4 regions of the Exiguobacterium sp. PHA03 genome follow, and region 4 is predicted to be linked to each of the others. Evidence: riboswitches for the same ligand, from Rfam matches in the RefSeq annotation. Region 4 holds a riboswitch; each other region holds the start of a gene.
What was found. Region 4 has a riboswitch for S-adenosylmethionine ahead of Q7C19_RS12495 (2,3-diketo-5-methylthiopentyl-1-phosphate enolase). Riboswitches for the same ligand answer to the same signal wherever they lie in the genome.

Region 1 (5,577 bases), on a different contig from region 4:
TTGATACGGATGAGAAGTACGATGAAGTCATTGATGAAATCGAAGCCAATCCGTATATCAGCATCCAGGTATTACAACTAATCAATTCTCCGGGAGTGGGATTACGCAATACAGTTAGTTCCGTTCGTCAAGCGATCTCACTACTTGGCTTCGCTCAACTTAAAAGCTGGATTTCGTTGATTGTATTACGTGAAATGAAGCTCGCAAGTCCTTATGAATGGTCGAATGAGTTGCTGCGTTCTTCCTTACATTGCGCAAAGCTCTGTGAGTTGTTTGCAACAGAAACAAGGACGCTGCAACAAGAGAGTGCCTATATGATCGGCTTGTTATCGCATATCGATGCGTTATTGTCCGTTGATATTGACGACATCATCGATCAATTGCCAATCGAGGATTCCTTGAAGATTGTCCTCCAAGGAAAAGACCATCCGTTCCGGGATTGTCTAGTGCTTGCGATCAGCGCAGATCGCGGTGATTTCGAACAGTTCGAATTGCTCAGTCAACGGTTAGGTGTATCACTTCCGCGAGCATATGCGTTACTTACGGAAAGTCAGGAGTGGCTTATGCAAAAAGAGATGCATCTTCAAGAAGAGACAGATGCCATTCTATAAAAAAAAGAGCCCTGAGGCTCTTTTTTTTATAGACATGGACCTGCTGACTTGATCGCATCCGTCGCACTTTCGAAACGAAGGAAATTATGTTGGAATTTCTCAGCAAGCGAACGCGCTTGTGTGTTGTATTCGTCAGGATTTGACCAGACGCGTACCGGATTGAGTAATTCACTTGGAACACCAGGAACTTCAAGTGGCATATGAAGTCCGAAGATTGGGTGCTCTTCTGTTGGAATCGCTGCAAGTGTTCCGTTGACGGCAGCGTTGACCATCGTCCGTGTATACGATAGCTTCATTCGACTACCTGTCCCGTAAGCACCGCCTGTCCAGCCTGTGTTGACGAGATAAACGGTCACACCGTGACGATCAATCAGTTCTCCGAGCATCGTCGCATACTTTTCAGGTATCAGTGGAAGAAATGGTGAACCGAAGCATGTCGAGAACGTTGCTTCCGGTTCCGTGATACCACGCTCTGTTCCAGCAAGTTTTGATGTATAACCTGATAGGAAATGATACATTGCTTGTTCTTTCGTCAATTTACTGATCGGAGGCAAGACGCCATACGCATCAGCCGTCAAGAAGACAATCGTCTTCGGATGACCAGCCCGTGATGGAACAGCGATGTTATCGATCGCTGTGATCGGATAAGCAGCACGTGTATTTTCTGTCAACGATGTGTCATCGTAATCAGGATGACGAGATTCATCGAGCATGACGTTTTCAAGGACAGTTCCGAAACGGATCGCATCAAAAATTTGCGGTTCTTTTTCGCGTGACAGATTGACCGTCTTCGCATAACATCCACCTTCAATGTTGAAGACGCCGTCATGCGACCAACCATGCTCATCGTCACCGATCAATTGACGGCTATCGTCTGCTGACAGGGTGGTCTTACCAGTACCGGATAGACCGAAGAACAAGGCGACGTCGCCTTCGTGTCCGACGTTTGCTGAACAGTGCATCGAAAGGACATTTTCTTGTGGTAAGAGGTAGTTCATGACGGAAAAAATCGATTTTTTGATTTCGCCCGCATATTCGGTTCCACCGATCAAGACGATCCGGTGTTCAAACGACATGGCGATGAATGTCTCGGAATTCGTTCCGTCAACGGTAGGATCTGCTTTGAAATGTGGCGCGTAGACGACCGTGAACGGTTCGAAGGCAGCCACTTCAGGATACTCGCGTAAAAAGAGTTGTTTGGCAAACAGGTTATGCCAAGCGTATTGTGTGAGCACACGAACCGGAAGGGTGAAGTGCGTATCTGCCCCAGCAGCAGCTTCTGTGTAGTAGAGCTGATCGGCTTCGTTCATGTAACGAAGAACCTTTTGTAACAATTGTTCAAATTTGTCTCCATCCATCGGTTGGTTAACATGACCCCAATCAATGTGAGACTCGCAGGAAGAATCACGGACGATGAACTTATCTTTTGGTGAACGACCTGTAAATTTCCCCGTTTCTACAGATAGTGCGCCGTTCTCAGCAAGGACACCTTCTTCGTTTCGAATCGCATGTTCGACAAGTTCAGCAACAGATAGTTGTTTGAACACATGCTCTTTCTTGAGTAGTTCTTCGATATTCAGGACCGTCATCGGCATCCTGACCCCACCTTTCCCCTACGTTGGTTTTGGCTCACTGCATTTAGTATGACACATTCATTATATATGACATACTAAAGGGAGCGCAATCATTTTCTAGTGCTGATTTCTATTTATCTGGAAACGCTTTCAGCATTAATAGTTTAACATCTCTTTTAAAAAGTTTCGACTAGAATTTGAAACCTTGCTTGACAGAGTAGGTACAACTTTATATCATGTAATTCGTAACGGATACTCTTATTCTGAGCAGGTGGAGGGAACAAGGCCCGAAGAAACCCGGCAACCGTCCTACATTAATTCATATATTAATGAGGGAAAAGGTGCTCTCCTGAAGCGAAGTAAACACTTCGAACGATAAGAGGGTAAAGGAAGAACGCACAACCTTTCCCTGACCATTTTTTGGACTTGGAAAGGTTTTTTTCATTTTACCGTCCCACTCAACTAGGGGAAATGAGTACACCGTCAAATTCTTTTTTGGGAGGGTCATACATGACAAACCTTAATCGCCGACTATTCACGTCGGAGTCAGTCACTGAAGGTCATCCAGATAAAATCTGTGACCAAATTTCGGATTCAATCCTCGATGCGATTCTTGCAGCGGATCCAAATGCACGTGTTGCGGCAGAAACTTCTGTTACAACAGGTCTCGTTCTCGTTGCAGGTGAGATCACGACATCCACTTACGTCGACATTCCAAAAGTCGTTCGTGAAACGATTCGTGAAATCGGCTACACACGCGCGAAATACGGTTTCGATGCGGATACATGTGCTGTATTGACATCGATCGATGAGCAATCAGCAGATATCGCTCTTGGTGTCGACCAAGCGCTTGAAGCACGTGAAGGTAGCATGTCTGATGCAGAAATCGATGCAATCGGTGCAGGAGACCAAGGTCTTATGTTCGGTTACGCAACGAAAGAAACACCAGAACTCATGCCACTTCCAATTTCGCTTTCGCACCGTCTCGCACGCCGTTTGGCAGAAGTGCGTAAAAACGGTCAACTCGACTACCTTCGTCCGGACGGAAAAACACAAGTCACGGTCGAATACAACGAGAACAACGAGCCGGTTCGTGTCGATACGATCGTCATCTCGACACAACATGCGGAAGAAGTTACGCTTGAGCAAATCCAAGCTGATTTGAAAGAACACGTCATCACACCGGTCATCCCGGCTGAATACATCGACGCAGCAACGAAATTCTTCATCAACCCAACTGGTCGTTTCGTCATTGGCGGACCACAAGGAGATGCTGGATTGACTGGTCGTAAGATCATCGTTGATACGTATGGTGGATACGCACGCCACGGCGGTGGAGCATTCTCAGGTAAAGATCCAACAAAAGTCGACCGTTCAGCTGCATACGCAGCACGTTACGTCGCGAAGAACCTCGTTGCTGCAGGTCTTGCAGACAAAGCAGAAGTTCAACTTGCGTACGCAATCGGTGTCGCGCACCCTGTATCAATCGCAGTTGATACATTCGGCACAGGAAAACTTCCTGAAGCACAACTCGTCGAATTGGTTGCTGAAAACTTCGATCTTCGTCCGGCTGGAATCATCAACATGCTTGATCTCCGTCGTCCGATCTATCGTCAAACAGCTGCATACGGTCACTTCGGTCGTACAGATGTTGAGCTTCCATGGGAGCAAACAGATAAAGCAGCAGTTCTTGAAGAACAAGCAAAACGTTTCGCATAATCAAAAAGTCCGGAAATCCTACGTGGGTTTTCGGGCTTTTTTGTTTCCGCGGAACTTTGCAGGAAACGAATGTTTTTTCTAGAAAAGGGTAAAAGTACATGAGTCGATTTGTATGAGTATAAAGGGGGGTTCCGATTATGGAAATACGCGAAGCTATTCCAGCTGATGCAGGACGTATTCATGACATTGCTATCACATCTTGGTTGGATACTTATGAAGAAATCTATTCCGAACGTTCGAAAGCGCATTTCGTGCAGGAGGCGTATCCGCAAGAAGAAGTCGTTCGTGCGATCCGGACGGCGGAAGAAGCACGGGGAGAGTATTTTTATGTCGGAATCATCGACGAGGAAATCGTCGGTTTCATTCATGCTGTTGATGTCGAAGGAACATGGGAGATCATTCGGCTTTACGTCTTGCCGGAATATCAGCAAAACGGAATCGGAAGACGTCTGATTCGTGAACTCGAACGACAAGGAGCCGTCCCACTCGAAGTCTACGTGGAAGCACGTAACTATAAAGCGCGTCAATTCCTGACCTCATTTGGTTTTGAAGAACTTAGTGAGATGACGGAAGAAGTGTTTGGGCAAGCGGAATCAGTCGTTCGTCTTCGCCATGTTGCCTCGTGAAATCCGTCTCGGGACGGTTTCGTTTGCGTTTGAAATAAGGTATCGTGAAAAGGAAGTATGAAGTGAAGAGGTGAGTTTGTGGTTGAACAACCAACAGGAATCATCGTATTAGTCTATCCGTTACAACTGCGTGCCCGTCCGAGTGAAGCTTTGATTCGAGTACTCGAAAGAGAGTATGAAGTGCTACTCGTCGACGCACCACGTCGCATTTCGTTTGAAGAGCACGGTCAACTGTTAAAAGAAGCATTACGCGAAGCAGGAAAACGAAAGCTACCGATTCATATCATCGCCTGTAGCATGGGGGCACTCGTCGTCAATCGTCTGTTGCAAGAATATGAACTACCAGTCGCAAGTCTTGCGTTCGTTTCACCATTGTTTGATTGGCATCCGTCGAAACAACTCGGAGGTGTCAAACAAGTCTTCGCGAGTGCGTTTGATCGTTTCCGTCCCGATGCGCCACTCGGTACGTTGCCGTTTGGTCAAAGTACGGAAGATACCGTTCGCATCGGTGAACTGACGTATGCGCAGTACCGGGAAATCGAAGAAGAGATCGTCGTACATGACGAGGAACGAAAAAAACTGCCTCGTGTAAACTTGGCTTGTTTTTATGCACCAGACGATCAGTTCGCAGACGTTAAACTGACACTCGAAGTATGTCGGAAAATGGGTGGCGATCAGATTTACTTACAACGTCTACACGGTTTCCCGCATTTCAGCTTTGAACGGTTGAATACACGGTTTGCGGAAAAATTATTGTTGTTTTTTAAATTAGTTGAAGAATGAAAAAAGTGATGGTTTCCATAGCGGAAGCCATCACTTCTTTATTTCTACTGTCAGCGCACTTTTTTCTCGATCGCGATGATGAACGGTGGATGATTCTGTTGATTCAAGAAGCGGTACTGAAGAACGGCATAACCTTGCTGATCAAGGGCTGTGACGTAATCTAGGACAGCATCGCGTTCCCGTTTTCCTTCAAGATGACCGTGATAGACGACAAGGACGACAAGACCACCAGGTGCAAGTACCGGGAGGAGAGCGTCGAGTGCT
Region 2 (5,577 bases), on a different contig from region 4:
TGATGTTCCTTGAAGTTCGAGACACCGATCGCTTTGATCTTGCCTGCTTCATAAAGTTCAACCATTGCTTTCCACGCTTCGATATAGCCTTCGACTGGCCAGTGGATCAGGTAGAGGTCAAGGTAGTCTGTTTCGAGACGTTCGAGCGATTCTGCGAATGCTTCCTTCGTCCGACCGGCACGAATATCATCGTTCCAGACTTTCGACGTTAAGAAGAGATCCTCACGTTTCACGCCGCTTTCTTTGATTCCTTTTGCGACACCGCGCTCGTTTTTATAGACAGCAGCTGTATCGATATGACGATAGCCGACACGTAGTGCTTCAGCAACAGCAGCGGGTGCTTCTGTTTCTTCGTCTACTTGCCAGACACCGAATCCGATTTGGGGAATCGTAATACCGTTTGAAAGTTTTGCGTATTGCATGTGTTACTCCTCCTCATAAAACGTAGTTTAGATTTGCTCGTTTAGTTTAGCACGAACGAACGAAACCGTCCGTTTCCATGCTCATGGAGGAATAGAATGGGTTAAAATAAAAGAGAATTCATCACATCTGACCGTATGTCAGAAAGAGGGGGAGAAAGGATGGCTCAAAAGAATAAAAAGCTATCAAAGGGAGCTTGGCTTAGTATTAGTGCCTTGTTGGTCATGCAAGCAGTTAGCCTATTTTTCAGTGCACGAAAATCAGGACGTAACCCGTGGGTATGGGGAGGCGCGGGACTCCTTCAGTTTCCACTTCCAGCAATCGCGTATTTGATTTTAGAACGACAAGCGAAGCAGAAAAAATAATGAAACAGGTCCGATCACCATGATCGGACCTGTCGTTGGTTAAGAAGAGATTTTTTCCTGTTGAGCAACTGATTTTTTCGGACGTGGGAAACCAAAGATGATGGCAATCGATCCACAGACGAAGAGCAGGAACGGATAGAACAGATACGGAATCAGTTCTGGTGAAGCTGTCTTCGTCAACTCTGCTGCGATCAGCAGTTGTGCCCCATACGGAATGATGCCTTGAATACCGCAAGAGAAGATATCAAGAATACTCGCTGATTTCTTGCGGTCGATTTCATACGTATCAGCGATTTCAGCCGCGAGTGGTCCAGCGACGAGAATCGAGATCGTATTGTTCGCCGTTGCGAGGTTCGTCGCACTGACGAGTGCTGCCATACTGAATTCAGCACCGCGACGCTGTGAAATCTTGCGCGTCAACGTCTCTTTCAAGTAGGCGATTCCGCCATTGAACGTGATCAAACTGACGAGACCACCCATGAGGAGTGTCAAGATTGAAATCTCTGCCATGCCCATCATTCCTTCAGACATCGAAAGGACGAACCCACTTAAGCCAAAGCTACCGTCGATCATACCGATGATTCCAGTGAGCAATGTGCCACCGACGAGAACAAGAATGACATTGACACCAAATAGTGCAAGGACGATGACGGCGAGATACGGAATTAATTTGTAGAACTCGAATGCTTTAGCTGCTGCCGCATCGCCAGAACCAGAAACGAACGCGAGTAAGATGACCGTTAAGACGGCAGCCGGGAGAACGATCATGAAGTTCGTCCGGAATTTATCGCGCATGTTCGTTTTTTGTGTCCGAACGGCAGCGATTGTCGTATCCGAGATGAACGACAAGTTATCACCGAACATCGAACCACCAACGACTGACGCTGCTGCGATCGCAACGTTGATACCTGTTGCTTCATGAATACCGAAGGCGATTGGAGCAAGTGCGGCAATCGTTCCTGTCGAGGTACCCATTGCCATCGAGATGAATGCTGCGATAACAAATATCCCACTCATCAGGAGTGAAGGAGGTAAGAACGTCAAAGCAGCATTGACAGTTGCTTCGATTGCGCCGATCGCTTCCGCTGTTCCAGAGAACGCACCGGCTAATAAGAAAATGAAGACCATGATCATGATATCAGGATTTCCGGCACCGGTTGCGATACGTTCGACCGTTTGATTGATCGATCCTTTCGTCATGATTGCAGCAAAGATCAACGCGATCAAAGCGGCGATCAGAATCGGAAATTTGTAAAAATCGTCATAGAAGATACCGGCTCCGATGAAGAGGACCAGGAACACGACGAGCGGAAGAAGTGCCCATTTGTTAGGCGTAATCGTTTCTTTCATTGTTGATACCTCGTTTCTCAAAGATACAAAAAAAGACCCCTTCGCAAGAAAGAAGGAGGTCTTTATGAAATAAAGACGCTCTTCTTATCTCTCAAGCTTTCGCTTGCTGGATTTGGCACAGTACGAATCAAATCGTCCGCTGCCGAAACATCATTGGGCCAGTCCCTCCGTTTCTCGCGATAAAAAGAAGTCATTCAATTGTTGTAAAACACGTTTCTTACCGTACCGCATTGAGTAACGCGTGTCAACTGTACTTTACTGAAGTGCCTGTTCTAACGTCTGGACGTTTTCTTCCATCAACTTAAAATACGAGCTGTTTTGCTGCGATTTCGTCACCGACTCGAGGTTATGGATCGTCACGGATTTAGCTCCGATTTCTTTTTGGATGACACGCGCAACCTTTGGTGAAACCGTTTCTTCGAACGCGACGTATTTCAAATCATGCATCCGCGCTTCTTTCACTAAAGCAGCCAGTTGCTTTTGTGAGGGTTCATCGGAAGGGGAAATTCCGGCGATTGGAAGCTGCGTGAAACCATATCGTTCGGCGAGGTAACCGTAAGCTGCATGTGTAACGAGAAGTTCTTTTTTTGATCCGTCAGCGACGGCTTGCTTGAACTCTTTATCGAGTGCGTCAGCCTGCTGATCGAACGCTTTCAAGTTTTTTTCGAATGTTGCTTTGTCTTTTGGTACTTCTTTTGATAAGGCGACTGTGATAGAACGTGCCATTGCTTTGGCGTTGACAGGATCAAGCCAGACGTGTGGATCGTATTTTCCATGATCGTGTTCTTCCTCTTCGTGCGCATGTTCATCAGTTGCGTGATCATCGTGCCCTGCTTCTTCGTGCGCATGCTCATCTTCTGTATGTCCCTCTTCTTCATGTGCGTGAAGCGTAGCATCCGATTCCAGCAAAGTGACATCCTTACTCGTCTCGACGAACCGGACGTCCGTGCCTTTTAGACTCTCTTGGATTTTTTTTGAATAGGGTTCAAGTGTCGTACCTGTCAAAAGGAAAAGGTCACCTTTGGCAATCTCAGTGAGTTGCTTTGACGTCGGTTCATAGGAGTGCGGATCTGCTCCAGGTGGGACGATCATCTTCACGTTGACTTGATTACCACCGATTTCACGGGCAATGGCAGCTGTTGCGAACGTCGATGTATAGATTTCCGTCTTTTTATCATCTGAAGTCGATGAATCGGTGTTTGATCCACAAGCTGCGAGGATACTTGCGCTCGCGAATGCGACCGTTAAAGCAGGAATGATTTTTTTCATTATATGTTACCTCCGTTATTAAAACGTAATTATTCCGATTTGGACTTTTTCACTATAGCGGAACGTTTGAGAAGCGTCAAGTACGAATACCGAGACGTTCGACTTCTTTTAAAACGGGGTAAAAGGATAATAAAATGAAGGAATTGATACGTATTTTGGAGGTGATCAAGTGAAACGTGAAACTGCATGGCTAATGGGGGGAGCTGCACTACTAACGACGGCAGCTGCGGGAGCAAGTATCTGGAACAATTACGGTGCATTACTTCGGTGGACTGAACCCGCCTTGCCAATCACAGAAAAACAACTCGCACCGCGGACACTCACTTACAAACAAGTGGGAGACCGTACCTTACAACTCGATCTCTATTATCCGCCGGGGGAAGGACCGTTTCCAGTCGCGATCTACGCGCACGGTGGCGCATTCGTTCGTGGAGAGCGCGAGGATCTGTTCTGTTTTAGCCCGATCGTTGATCGCCTGCTTGAACTTGGGGTTGCTGTTTGTAGTATCGATTATCGTCTGTTTGAAGAAGGCAGTTATTTTCCGGATAATCTCGAAGATGTACGGGATGCCTTATGCTTTTTGAACAAAGAAGCAGAAGATCTTCGCATTTTAAGAGGACGGATGATGGTATGGGGAGACTCAGCCGGAGCTGCACTCATGCTGACGACGGCACTTGCCCCATCTGCTTTCGTTGGTGAGCGCGATGAACGACACATGCCATTGATCAGTGGTGTCATTGCCTTATATCCACCGACGAATTTTTTATTGTTTACTTTCATTCAGACCTGGATCGCTCACATTAAGTTTTATAAAGGTGGACGGGAAGAATGGCGCAAGCTCATGACTCACGTTTCACCTGTGACGCATCTCTCGTCAGACGCCCCACCGATCATGCTCCTGCATGGCAAAAAAGATCCAATCGTTCCGTTTTCCCAAGCTCTTCACTTCGTTGAAAAAGGAGCCGATGTCGGAGCTGATGTCCGTTTGTTTTCTTTTCCGAACGGTACCCACTCACTTGCTAGTTTTGCACAGACAGAAAATCCATTGAAAATTGAACGACTGCTCGAACGAATTGAACGCTTCACTTGTCAGGTGTTGTTATTGCCACCGCGACAACTTCCCGATGAAAAACATGATACAATCAGTCATATTTCTTGAATGAAGGAGACAGAGACATGACTGAAATTTGTTTAGTGCGACATGGTCAGACGGATTGGAACTTAAATGAACGAATCCAAGGAAGAGAAGATATCCCGTTGAATGCAACAGGAAAAAGACAAGCGGAACTCAGCGCCGCTTATCTAGCCAATGAAAAGTGGGATGTCTTGCTAGCAAGCCCGTTGTCTCGCGCTGTTGAGACAGCAGAAATCATCGGACGTGCGGTCGGATTGACGATCACAGCGACCGATGACCGACTCGTTGAGCGTGAATTTGGTGCTGCTTCCGGTGAACCGGTTGCGTCGATTTATGAAGCTGTTCAAGCGAACGATACGAAACGTGTTCCGGGTCTTGAAACGGAACAAGCGATTCAGGATCGCGTATTCGAAGCATTACAGGAAGTGACACGAACGTATGAGGGGAAACGAATCTTAATCGTCTGTCACTCGCATACGATCAAAGCAGCCTTATCGTCGATTGATGAGACATTCAGTTACCGGACACCTTTGAAAAATGCATGTGCGAATTATATCCAATATACGGACCACTATACGATTGATCGAATCAATGTAGCGGATCACATCACGGACGAAGTCGAAAAACCTTAAGAAATCGGTGTTTCTGGATGTTCTGCTAGATACTGTTTAAATGTTTCTTTAGCGATACTCGTGATATGTGCACCGCGTTTTGAACGACGATCCTTGTATTCTTGGACGAGTTCCTCACCAGCGAATCCATCCTCGACGACTTCACGTAAGATCGATTCGGATAAATCATTCTTCATCATGACCATCTTACCAGTGAAGACATAGGAGACGTGTTCGCTTAAGGCAGTCCGTTCAAGAGGCGTGACGATCATCGCGGCAGGGTCATTATCGGGTCGTGAGATCGTGATTTCAATCAAAGCACGTAAATGTTTTGTGAACAATTCATCGACGATCGGCTGATCGCTCGAAGGAACGACGATTTCTGCGACCCATTGTGCCGTTTGTTCGGTACTGACCGTTAGTCCGT
Region 3 (5,577 bases), on a different contig from region 4:
TGAGCAAGGTGAACAGGTGACCTTTCTCGTCCGTCCGAAGCGATATGAACAATTACAAAAAACAGGTCTACAGATCACTAGTCCTCATGGCGATATCACGATCACTCCTCAGTTAGTGACACGAGACATGCGACCGGATCACGTATTTGATGTCGTTTTGCTTTCGACGAAAGCCTATCACTTAGATAATGTCTTAAAGGATCTTACGCCATTCGTTTCGAACGAGACGTATATCATTCCTTTATTGAATGGCATGCAACATATTCGTCGGTTAACAGAAGTCTTCGGAGAAGAGCGTGTACTGGGCGGTCTTTGCTTCATTGAATCGACGCTTGATGCAGAAGGACGCATTTTACAGACGAGTCCGTCACATCGACTGTTGTTTGGCTCACGAACCGGCAAACCAACAGCTCGTTTGCAGGAGATCGCAACACGTTTTGCGAAAGCGAAGGCACCGATGGCGTACTCGATGCATATCATGGATGACATGTGGCAAAAGTATCTTTTCATTTCGACATTTGCGGGTGTGACGACGCTATTTCGTTCAGCGATCGGTTCGATTCGGGAAGAAGCTGTCGGGCGTCAGATGATTGTAGACGTCATGAACGAAGCGAAACAGGCGATGGAAGAACAGGGCGCGGTCTTCAATGACGATACAGAAACGGTGCTATTGAAGCAGATGCATGCGATGGAAGATACGATGAAATCGTCGATGTTGCGCGATATGGAAAAAGGTCAGCCAGTCGAAGTGGAACATTTTTTCAGCGCCTTGTTAAAACCTACTTCGACAGAACGGTTCAGAGCTTTAAAATTAGTCGAATCAAACTTACGCATGTATCTTGGAACGATTAAATAGTTACATTTTTCTATTTTAGAAAAATAATGGAGTAGTACAAATGTTTCGTTTTGATGACGAAAGACCTGTTTCCCCTAGGAATCGTTGACTTCCGAAATAAAATTCATCTATTGTTAATGAGATTGAAAAAAAGTGATAATATATTTTTCCGCATTTTTTTCTTGCAAGGACGAATGAAGCAGACGAGAGGGGAAGTTTATCCATTATGAAACGTATTATTATTCGTGCAGGTATGACACCATTCGAACAGTTCGATGCTCCTTATTTGATGAAACATAATTCCATTGGAGGAAACGTTGGAAATCTCATTTATCAATACAGTATCTTTCGGACGTTAATGACAGAAGGTACGACGATTACACCGGACTATTACTATTACGATGAAGAACGGGCGGATGAGATCAATGCTAACTTCGATCTCTACGTCATTCCGTTAGCGGACGCATTCCGAAAAGAATTCGTACCGACTTTACGGAAGTACACCCGCCTTATCAAGAAATTAAAAATTCCAGTCGTCGTCATCGGTGTAGGCTTACGTGCACCGTTTGAACCAGACTTAGATGGTGGATTCCCGTTCGATGAAGATGTCAAAGCATTCGTCAGTGCCGTTCTCGAGCGCTCAAGCATGCTTGGTCTTCGTGGGGAAATCACGTCGAAATACTTGACGCGTCTTGGTTTTCGCGAAGGCATTGATCATCGTGTCATCGGATGTCCTTCGATGTACGCGTTTGGTCGCGACTTACATATTCGTGAAACGAACATTACGCCCGAGTCGATGATTACGGTCAACTCGTCACGTTTAGCACCACAAAATGTTCTTGATTTCATTACGCGCGGAATGGAAGAGTATCCGAATCATTACTTCATTCCCCAATGGATGAAGGAACTGAAATTGACGTATACAGGAACGCATCCGATCGCAGATTTGTCCGTGACGAACTATCCGGTGAAGATGTCGGATCCTGCTTACATGAACGATCGTGTTCGTTTCTTCTTGAACGCACAAACATGGTTCGATTTCATCGGGCAGGCAGACCTCAGTTTTGGTGCGCGCTTGCATGGAAATATCACAGCAACGCTTGCGGGTACGCCGAGTATCCTCATTCCAAAGGATGCACGAATGCGCGAACTAACGGATTATCATCAGTTGACGCATATTTGGGCGAACGACATCAAAGCGGATACACAATTATCCGACGTCGTAGCCAATGCTGATTTCCAAAGTCCGGCACGTGTTCAAGCAGGTAACTTCGACAACTTCGTTGATTTCTTGAACGTGAATGATCTTGAACACATTTATCAAGAGACGAACTATCCTGAGAATGTACCGTTTGACCGTCAAATGGCGCAAGCGGAACTACTTCCACCGGTTCAACCGATTTCTGGCGTGAGTCTCGAAGAAGCAGTAGCTCGTTTCGAACGCTTCTTCCCAGAACAAGAGAAAAAAATCGCAGATACACAAATAAAGGCAAAAAAGAAATTAGCCGAAAAAGATAAAAAAATCGCAGATGCGCAAAAACAGGCAAAAGCTCAATTAGCTGAAAAAGATAAGAAAATCAAAGCATTGCAGAAACAAACAACGACGACTCAAAAAGATCAGGAAATTGCGGCGCTCAAAGCGCAACTGGCTGCCCAAACGAAGAAAATGAAGCACCAGCAAGGGACATTGAACCGAAAAGCGGTTCGTGCAGCCTTAAAGACAGCGGATCTATTCGCAAAAAAATAAAGTGTTCTAACATTCCGGGTCATTATAATGCGGAATGTTTTTTGGTAGGAGTATTCTGAATTGTGTTGACAATTCGGAAAAGACTTGATAGGGTTAGGAACAATTACATACTTATCCAGAGAGGTGGAGGGACTGGCCCTATGAAACCTCAGCAACAGGTCGAAAGATACTGTGCTAATTCCTGCGGGTGCTGCACCCGATCGATAAGATTTCCGAATTGTCGACCGACGCATCCGTGAGGATGCGTTTTTTGTTTGAAATAGGTGGAACGAGGAGGAAATGGATTCATGAAAACGAGCGGAGCTTTTCGACGCAAGATGGAATCACGTCATCTGATCATGCTGTCGTTAGGAGGCGTCATTGGAACAGGATTATTTTTAAGTACAGGTTATACGTTGGAACAAGCGGGACGTGTCGGAACGATTTTGTCGTATTTGATCGGAGCCGTCGTCGTCTACTTAGTCATGTTAAGTCTCGGTGAACTCGCTGTGCACATGCCGGAAACCGGATCATTCCATAAGTACGCAACGAAGTATATCGGACCCGGTACCGGTTATACGGTGGCCTGGCTCTACTGGCTGACGTGGACGGTCGCCCTTGGTTCAGAATTCACGGCAGCAGGCATTTTGATGCAACGTTGGTTCCCGTCGATTCCAGTCTGGGTGTTCAGTGCATTATTCGCTGCGATGATCCTTGGTATCAACGTCTTGAAGGTCCGTGTGTTCGCTGAAGTTGAATTTTGGTTCTCCGCCATTAAGGTCGTAACGATCATTGCGTTCATTTTACTTGGTGCGGGAGCCATCGTTGGCTTCATCCCATTACAAGATAGTAGCCCAGCACCATTCTTTTCTTCCTTAACGGAAGGAGGATTGTTTCCAAATGGAGCATTTGCGATCTTCATGACGATGCTTGCTGTGAACTTTGCTTACTCAGGAACGGAATTGATCGGCGTCGCAGCGGGTGAAGCGGTCGATCCGAAGCGGACGATTCCGCTTGCGATCCGAACAACGATTTTGCGACTCGTCCTCTTTTTCGTCGGTACGATCATCGTATTAGCCGTCTTATTGCCAACGGAAGGGAAGGGCGTGCTCGAAAGTCCGTTCGTTGCGGTGTTCGAACGAATCGGAATTCCGTATGCGGCAGACGTGATGAACTTCGTCATTCTGACAGCGATCTTGTCGGCAGCGAACTCTGGGCTTTACGCTGCCTCCCGGATGCTTTGGTCGCTTGCGAACGAACGCATGATTCCGCGCTTCTTTGCCCAGGTGACGCCAAGTGGGGTTCCACTTCGAGCTGTATTGTTCAGCATGCTTGGCGGAGGACTTGCTTTGCTGTCTAGCATCTATGCAGCAGGAAGTGTCTATATTGCGCTCGTCTCGATTTCCGGCCTTGCTGTCGTCGTCGTCTGGATGAGTATCAGCGTTGCGCAGTATCGCTTCCGGAAACAATTCCTCCGCGAAGGGCATACGGTCGACGAATTGGTCTATCGTACACCACTCTTTCCATTGGTACCGATCGCCGCTTTTGTCGTCTGTTTGATTTCCCTGATTGGTATCGGATTTGATCCGACGCAACGAGTCGCCTTGTATTGCGGTATCCCATTCATCGTGATCTGTTATGTCGTTCATGCGTTCACGAATTCTTCTCAGAAACGGAGTGTTGAAGATGTCCCGAATCAAAAATCCAGTTGATCAACGATTACAGGAAGTTCCTTTCCTAATTTTAGATGGTGCGCTTGCGACTGAACTCGAACAAAAGGGATTCGACCTGAACGATCCACTCTGGTCAGCACGCCTCTTAATCGAAGCACCGGAACAGATTGAGCGTGTCCATCACGATTACTTTGAAGTGGGCGCCGATGTTGCGATCACCTCAAGCTATCAAGCAAGTATCGAAGGATTCAAGCAACGTCACATCACGACCGAGGAAGCACAAGCGTTAATTCGACAAACGGTTACCTTAGCGCAAGATGCACGGACGCGTAGCGGAAAGAGTGCCGCATTGATTGCGGGATCAGTTGGTCCTTATGGTGCCTACTTAGCAGATGGTTCTGAGTATCGCGGTCATTATGGTGTGTCAGCAGATGTGCTAGAAGCCTTCCACAGACCGCGCATCGAAGCATTGATTGAAGCAGGGGCTGATCTGCTGGCATTCGAGACGATTCCGTCGCTTGAGGAAGCTGTCGTGTTGTTCGGGATTCTCGAAGCGTTCCCGGAAGTATCTGCTTGGCTGACGTTCTCGCTTCAAGATGCGACGCACATCAGTGAGGGAACACCGCTTGCGATATGCATCGAGACAATCGGACAGCATCCGCAACTTGCAGCAATCGGTGCAAATTGTTTTCCGGCATCCTACGCGACCGACTTCATCCGTCACGTTAAGACGTTGACGAGTGTTCCAATCATTGTCTATCCGAACTCCGGTGAAGTCTATGATCCGGTCGCAAAGACGTGGTCGGGTACGAATCAGTGCACGTCGTTCCAAGCCATCGCAAAGACATGGTATGAAGCTGGAGCACGATTGATTGGCGGTTGTTGTAGAACTTCACCGGAACATATCGCGCAAATTCGTTCGGTTTGCCAGGTTTCTCATACGTGATGAATGATGACGAAAAAACGGACACGAAATCAATCGATTTCGCGTCCGTTTTTTTAATGGTGTGATTCCATTACCGTTCGCGCAAGGCGCGATTGAATTGTTGCAATAGGCGTCCGAAATCTTCTGCATCATCCGCTGGCCAGTCTGTCAGTAGACGTTCGATGCTCGCGAGACGTGCGGTTCGGTAGATGGTGAGTTCTTGTTGTCCTTTATCTGTAATATGATAGAAGAAGGCTCGCCCATCTGTCGGATCTTTTACTTTTTCAACGAGTTGCTTCTGATCGAGTGCCGCTGCTTGACGACTGACGGTCGAGACATCGAGCTGAAGTTCACGGGCAAGTGTTTTAACACCGACGTTGCCGGAATCCGCTAATTGTCGCAGTAAGAGATAAGAAGC
Region 4 (5,577 bases):
ACGACCTTCGTCGTCGTGGCTTCTCCATTCGCACAAGCCGCTAGTAATAAGGCCGGTGCTAGGACGGCGTAAGCTAGTTTTTTCATGACATATCTCCTTATCCGAGGGGTTGAAGCCCTGTTAATTGTTCAATCGTTTCTTCATTCGGTTGCGTGATGACACCAAGTTCGGTGATGATGCCCGTGATTAAGGTGTGTGGTGTGACATCAAAAGCTGGGTTGAAGACAGCAACTCCTTCTGGTGCTGTCGCAACACCTTGGACAGTCGTCACTTCCTGCGGATCACGTTCTTCAATTTCGATCGCGTCTCCGGAAATAAGTGAGAAATCAAACGTCGAGAGCGGTGCTGCGACGTAAAACGGGATACCGAAAGCTTGAGCAAGTAATGCTAGTTGGAACGTTCCGATCTTATTCGCCGTATCTCCGTTTCGTGTAATCCGGTCCGCCCCGACGATGATTGCATCGATCTGTTTTTCTTTCAGCGTATGGGCGACCATGTTATCTGTAATTAGCGTGACATCGATGCCGGCACGTTGTAGCTCCCATGTCGTCAGTCGTGCTCCCTGCAGTAATGGTCGCGTCTCACTCGCAAAAACAGATAATTCAATGCCGCGTTCTTTTGCGATATAGAACGGCGCAAGTGCTGTTCCATAAGCAGCGGTCGCAATCGATCCAGCATTACAGATCGTTAGGATCCGGTTACCTGACTGGAACAATTCAAGTGCATGAATCCCGATTTGACGTGACGTCTGCGCATCCTGATCGTATAAGGCAATCGTCCGCTGCTCGAGCCGTTCGCGGATCTCTTCTACCGACGTCCCGTCTTGAATGATTGGATTCAATTGATCAAGGACATTTCGTAAGTTAACAGCCGTCGGTCGTGTCGCGAGTAACGTCGCTGATGTCTCAAGCAAAGTCTGCTTATAGATCGACAGTTCTGCTTCAAACCGGTACGCCTCTTGAACGAGTACGAATCCGCCAAATAAACTGATCGCAGGCGCCCCTCGGACGCGCAGTTGTTTAATCGCTTCGACCGCTTGTGCAAGATCGGTAATGACTTCATAGTGTTCTTCCTGCGGTAGACGTGTCTGATCGAGAATTGTCAAGACACGATCTTCATAACGAATACTTTGAACGAATGTACTCATCGGCTAAGTTCCTCCGTTACGTCGAAGTTTCGTAAATCATCAAATGTCCGGCATTCGGTCCGACGTTTGATTAACGCCGATCCTAAACGTAAAGCATGTTGTTTTCGTTCTAGTCGTTCCGTAATAGAACTAATCGTTTCTAAATCAGCGACTGGTGCGAGTCCGATCGTCCGACGAATCAGTTCGCAACCGGCAAAGCCGAGTGCATCCTGCAAGATCGTGCTCAGTACATCGTCGACGAGTCCCGATGTCCGGAATGGTTCGACGGCTTCGCGTTCCCATAAGGCGCGGAACGTCGAAGCGAACGTCAGCCAGAACGTATCGATGTCGCGAATCCGGGCATCACGAAGTGCTGAATAATCCGGGTATGCTGCAAAGAATAAGTGGGCGATGAACTGTCCGACATCGAATCCGAATGGACCATAAAAGGCGAATTCTGGATCGATGACTTTCGTTTCCGTTGCCGAAGCAAAGATGCTTCCTGTATGTAGATCGCCGTGTAGCAACGCATCTCCTTTTGTGATGAAAAGCGCTTCGAGTTTTGCGACTTCGCGTTTCAACTCATCGTCCGCCCACAGACGTGCCACCTCTTCTTCAAGCCCGGCTTCAATCTCGTTCGTCTCCGCGTCATGGAACGGATCCGTGAAGATTAATTTTTCCGTGATGTCGCACAAGTCCGGATTGTAGTACGTTCGGGCGACACGTTTTTTTTCAACCGGACCAAGCGCAAAGTCCGATGTATGGAATAAAGTCCGAGCGAGATAAGAACCAATATGTTCCGCAAGCAACGGATACTGTTCACCTGCGAGTAAACCGCTTCGAACGATTGTCAGATGTGAAAGATCTTCCATGACCGTATACGCCTCGTCGTGACTAGCATGAAAGACACGCGGTACGAACGGCACGGCATGCCGGGCGAATTCACGGAGTGCGGATTGCTCGATCCACGCCCGCTCGAGTGATAGTGGCCAGCTCTCACCGACGACTTTCGCGTACGGGAGTGCTTGTTTTAGAATCAATCGATGTTCACCTTCTCGAATTCGAAAGACAAGGTTCAGATTGCCGTCGCCAATCTCTTCTGCTTCGACGGTTCCGTCGCCGATCAGTCCTAGTGAGCGGACCCGTTCGATCGCGTCCTGTTCTGTAAATGCTTTGTATGTCATCTCAGTTCCCCCTGTGTGATACACGAAAAAGCGCCTCTTTTCGTCATCGAAAAGAGGCGCAGGAAAGTCACTGCGTCCTCTTATCTCTCAGACGAAACGTCTGTTGGATGTAGCACCGTGCCAAGTGGTCGGTTGCTGCGGCGTCATCGGGCCAATTCCCTCTGCCAACTCGCGATAAGAGTCGTATGTAGTTGTCGTGTGTGATATTGATTTGAATCTTACGCAATCCTCTTCTCTGCTGTCAAATCGAAATTAAGCAAAAACGGATATCGTTTTCGCTCCATATATAGAAAGAGTATTTTCAAAAAAATAAATTTTCTAAAAATAGTTTGACAAGTCGTGACTCTCATGTAAAAATTGCAATTAGATTTCACAATTTCATCCAATTCTTATCAAGAGCAGACGGAGGGACAAGCCCTACGATGTCGCAGCAACCGACCTTTTGGCACGGTGCTAATTCTTGCAGCTACTAAGCTGACAGATAAGAGTCCACGTTCGAATCATTCATGGTCTCTTGTCGCTGACGAGAGACCATTTTTTTATTGAAGGAGGAAAGACATGTCTTACATCACAGCTACTTATCAATTGACCGCCCGTGATCGACTGGAGCAACGCGCCGAACAACTCGCGCTTGGTCTGACGGTTGGTTCCTGGACGGAGCTGAATCATCTTGAGCAACAACAACTCGCCTCATTCAAAGGAGAAGTCGTACATACGGAAGAGCGCGACGGTAAAGGCTATATCACGATTCGTTACCCGGAACACAATGTATCGCGCGACTTTTCTGCGATCTTGACGACCGTCTTCGGGAAACTCTCACTCGACGGTGAAATCAAATTAACAGAACTGCTACTACCCGATACATTCACGTCGGATTTTCCAGGTGCGAAGTTCGGGATTGAAGGGGTTCGTTCCTTGATTGGTGTCGAAGATCGTCCACTGTTAATGAGCATCTTCAAAGGGGTCATCGGACGCGATTTATCGTTCCTTCGTGATCAACTCGAAGGACAACTTGCTGGTGGGATCGATCTCGTCAAGGACGATGAGATCCTATATGACAATCCGTTGACACCGACGATTGATCGGGCACGGATCGGACGTGAGGTTATCGATGCTCATTTCCACCGGACCGGTAAACGTGCGTTGTATGCGATCACACTTAGTGGTCCCGTCTTTACGCTCAAGGATCAAGCCAAACGATTGATTGACGCTGGAGCAACTGCTTTCTTGTTGAATACCTTCACATACGGACTCGACGTCTTACGTGAATTGGCAAGTGATCCGGAGATCAACGTTCCCATTTTCAATCATCCGGCTTACAGCGGTGCATTGATTGCTAGCCCGAACCACGGTGTTGCAGCGCCTGTCTTACTTGGCACATTACCGCGCGTTGCTGGTGCAGACTTAACACTATTCCCGTCACCTTACGGCAATGTCGCTCTTCCGAAGGACGTCGCCCGCGGCATCGCGGTCGAAGCGACTCGCCTCGGTCAGACGAAAGCGATTTTCCCTGTCCCTTCAGCCGGTATTCACCCAGGACTCGTTGCTCAACTCGTACGCGACTTCGGGATCGATTCCGTCATCAACGCTGGTGGTGGCGTACATGGTCATCCGCAAGGTGCTGCGGCTGGTGTTATCGCTTTTCGTCAAGCACTTGATGCGGCACTCGCAAATGAATCCCTATCGAATGCTGCGTCACGACATGAAGAATTACGAGTCGCGCTCGACGCTTGGGGGATCAAGTCATGACCTTACGAATTCTTTGTGACTTCGACGGTACCGTAACGATGCAGGATAACATCATTGCACTCATGGAGGTATTTGTGCCAGTGAATGACTTCGAACCGTTGAAACGTGGCGTGCTCGACCGGACGTTATCGATCCAAAGTGGTGTCGGGCAGATGTTCGCGCTTCTGCCGTCCGACGGTAAAGCGGACTATCTTGATTTCTTGATGGAGCGCGCCGTCATTCGCGAAGGATTTTCGGAGTTGCTTCAGTACAGTCGTCGTCAAGGAATCCATTTTTCGATTGTTAGCGGTGGAATGGACTTTTTCGTCGAACCGATCTTAGCACCGTTCCTCGAGCAAGAGCAGATTTACTGTAACATTGCCGATTTCAGTGGTCCATTCGTCCACATCGATTGGCCACACGCCTGCGATGCCCATTGCACGAATGGATGCGGCTGTTGTAAAACATCCGTTGCCCGTACATTATGCAAAGACGATGACGTCATCATCGTCATCGGTGACTCAGTGACGGACTTCGAACTCGCAAAACAAGCGGATCGTGTCTATGCCCGTGATTATCTGATCACGTTGTGTGAAGAAAATGATATCGCCTATACACCTTTTGAGACGTTCCACGATATCGTTCATGATTTAGCACGATCGGAGGTGACGATATGACATTCATGCGACGGTATGAAGAACTACGCGCCATCAAACAAGAACTTGCAGCGCGCGATTGGTTCCCTGGTACGAGTGGTAACCTCGCCATTCGGACGTCCGGTATTCCGATTGAATTTCTTGTGACGGCAAGTGGGAAAGATAAGCGGCAGACGACTCCTGACGACTTCGTTCATGTCGATGCGACCGGTCAATTGATCGGCGAGCAATCCGGGCGCCCTTCTGCTGAGACATTGCTCCATGTCGAAGTGTTCAACCGAACGAACGCCGGATGTTCCCTGCATGTCCATACGATTGCGAACAATGTGATTTCGGAGTTATATGGCGATCAGGGAAGTATCACCTTCTCCGGTCAAGAAATCATCAAGGCACTCGGTCACTGGGAAGAAGATGCGACGGTCACGGTACCGATCATTCCGAATCACGCGGACATCCCGACACTCGCTGCTGCTTTTGCGCCATATGTCACAGCGGACAGCGGTGCCGTCCTGATTCGCAATCACGGAATCACGGTCTGGGCACCGACCGCCTTTGAAGCAAAGAAACACCTCGAAGCCTTCGAGTTTTTATTCAACTATACGTTGACGTTGCAATCATGCCGTCAATCTATCTATTAAAAGGAGGAATCATCTCATGGCAACAGTCTTATTCCAAGAAACAAACACACGGTATACGGATCAAACGGAAGTCGCTGACTTCCTCGCATCGCGCGGCGTTCTTTACGAACAATGGGACGTCTCAAAACTACCAGCACCTCTCGTCGAGAACTTCACACTGACGGATGCCGACAAACAAACGATTCTCGATACGTTCGCTCCAGAAATCAAAGACGTATCAGAACGTCGTGGATATCAGACAGCTG

Region 1: linked by a shared signal. The riboswitch ahead of metK (methionine adenosyltransferase) and the one ahead of Q7C19_RS12495 (2,3-diketo-5-methylthiopentyl-1-phosphate enolase) in region 4 are both predicted to bind S-adenosylmethionine.
Region 2: linked by a shared signal. The riboswitch ahead of Q7C19_RS13660 (Na+/H+ antiporter NhaC family protein) and the one ahead of Q7C19_RS12495 (2,3-diketo-5-methylthiopentyl-1-phosphate enolase) in region 4 are both predicted to bind S-adenosylmethionine.
Region 3: linked by a shared signal. The riboswitch ahead of Q7C19_RS12885 (amino acid permease) and the one ahead of Q7C19_RS12495 (2,3-diketo-5-methylthiopentyl-1-phosphate enolase) in region 4 are both predicted to bind S-adenosylmethionine.

The regions. Positions count from the first base shown of each region.
Region 1 covers NZ_JAUTYQ010000001.1:1,642,946-1,648,522, reverse strand. The annotation lists gene Q7C19_RS08665 (EAL and HDOD domain-containing protein) at 1-611, shown strand, start outside; gene pckA (phosphoenolpyruvate carboxykinase (ATP)) at 638-2,206, opposite strand; SAM riboswitch class I at 2,441-2,567, shown strand; gene metK (methionine adenosyltransferase) at 2,696-3,904, shown strand; gene Q7C19_RS08650 (GNAT family N-acetyltransferase) at 4,042-4,530, shown strand; gene Q7C19_RS08645 (serine aminopeptidase domain-containing protein) at 4,609-5,313, shown strand; gene mnmM (tRNA 5-(aminomethyl)-2-thiouridylate-methyltransferase MnmM) at 5,364-5,577, opposite strand, start outside.
Region 2 covers NZ_JAUTYQ010000003.1:226,121-231,697, forward strand. The annotation lists gene Q7C19_RS13650 (aldo/keto reductase) at 1-422, opposite strand, end outside; gene Q7C19_RS13655 (hypothetical protein) at 582-785, shown strand; gene Q7C19_RS13660 (Na+/H+ antiporter NhaC family protein) at 825-2,135, opposite strand; SAM riboswitch class I at 2,217-2,321, opposite strand; gene Q7C19_RS13665 (metal ABC transporter solute-binding protein, Zn/Mn family) at 2,391-3,404, opposite strand; gene Q7C19_RS13670 (alpha/beta hydrolase) at 3,574-4,563, shown strand; gene Q7C19_RS13675 (histidine phosphatase family protein) at 4,581-5,171, shown strand; gene Q7C19_RS13680 (YwpF family protein) at 5,168-5,577, opposite strand, start outside.
Region 3 covers NZ_JAUTYQ010000003.1:68,578-74,154, forward strand. The annotation lists gene Q7C19_RS12875 (ketopantoate reductase family protein) at 1-856, shown strand, start outside; gene Q7C19_RS12880 (polysaccharide pyruvyl transferase family protein) at 1,062-2,582, shown strand; SAM riboswitch class I at 2,691-2,792, shown strand; gene Q7C19_RS12885 (amino acid permease) at 2,870-4,273, shown strand; gene mmuM (homocysteine S-methyltransferase) at 4,248-5,180, shown strand; gene Q7C19_RS12895 (MarR family winged helix-turn-helix transcriptional regulator) at 5,251-5,577, opposite strand, start outside.
Region 4 covers NZ_JAUTYQ010000002.1:262,779-268,355, reverse strand. The annotation lists gene Q7C19_RS12510 (sugar ABC transporter substrate-binding protein) at 1-86, opposite strand, end outside; gene mtnA (S-methyl-5-thioribose-1-phosphate isomerase) at 98-1,147, opposite strand; gene mtnK (S-methyl-5-thioribose kinase) at 1,144-2,310, opposite strand; SAM riboswitch class I at 2,388-2,491, opposite strand; SAM riboswitch class I at 2,697-2,798, shown strand; gene Q7C19_RS12495 (2,3-diketo-5-methylthiopentyl-1-phosphate enolase) at 2,869-4,059, shown strand; gene Q7C19_RS12490 (2-hydroxy-3-keto-5-methylthiopentenyl-1-phosphate phosphatase) at 4,056-4,715, shown strand; gene Q7C19_RS12485 (methylthioribulose 1-phosphate dehydratase) at 4,712-5,332, shown strand; gene Q7C19_RS12480 (1,2-dihydroxy-3-keto-5-methylthiopentene dioxygenase) at 5,349-5,577, shown strand, end outside.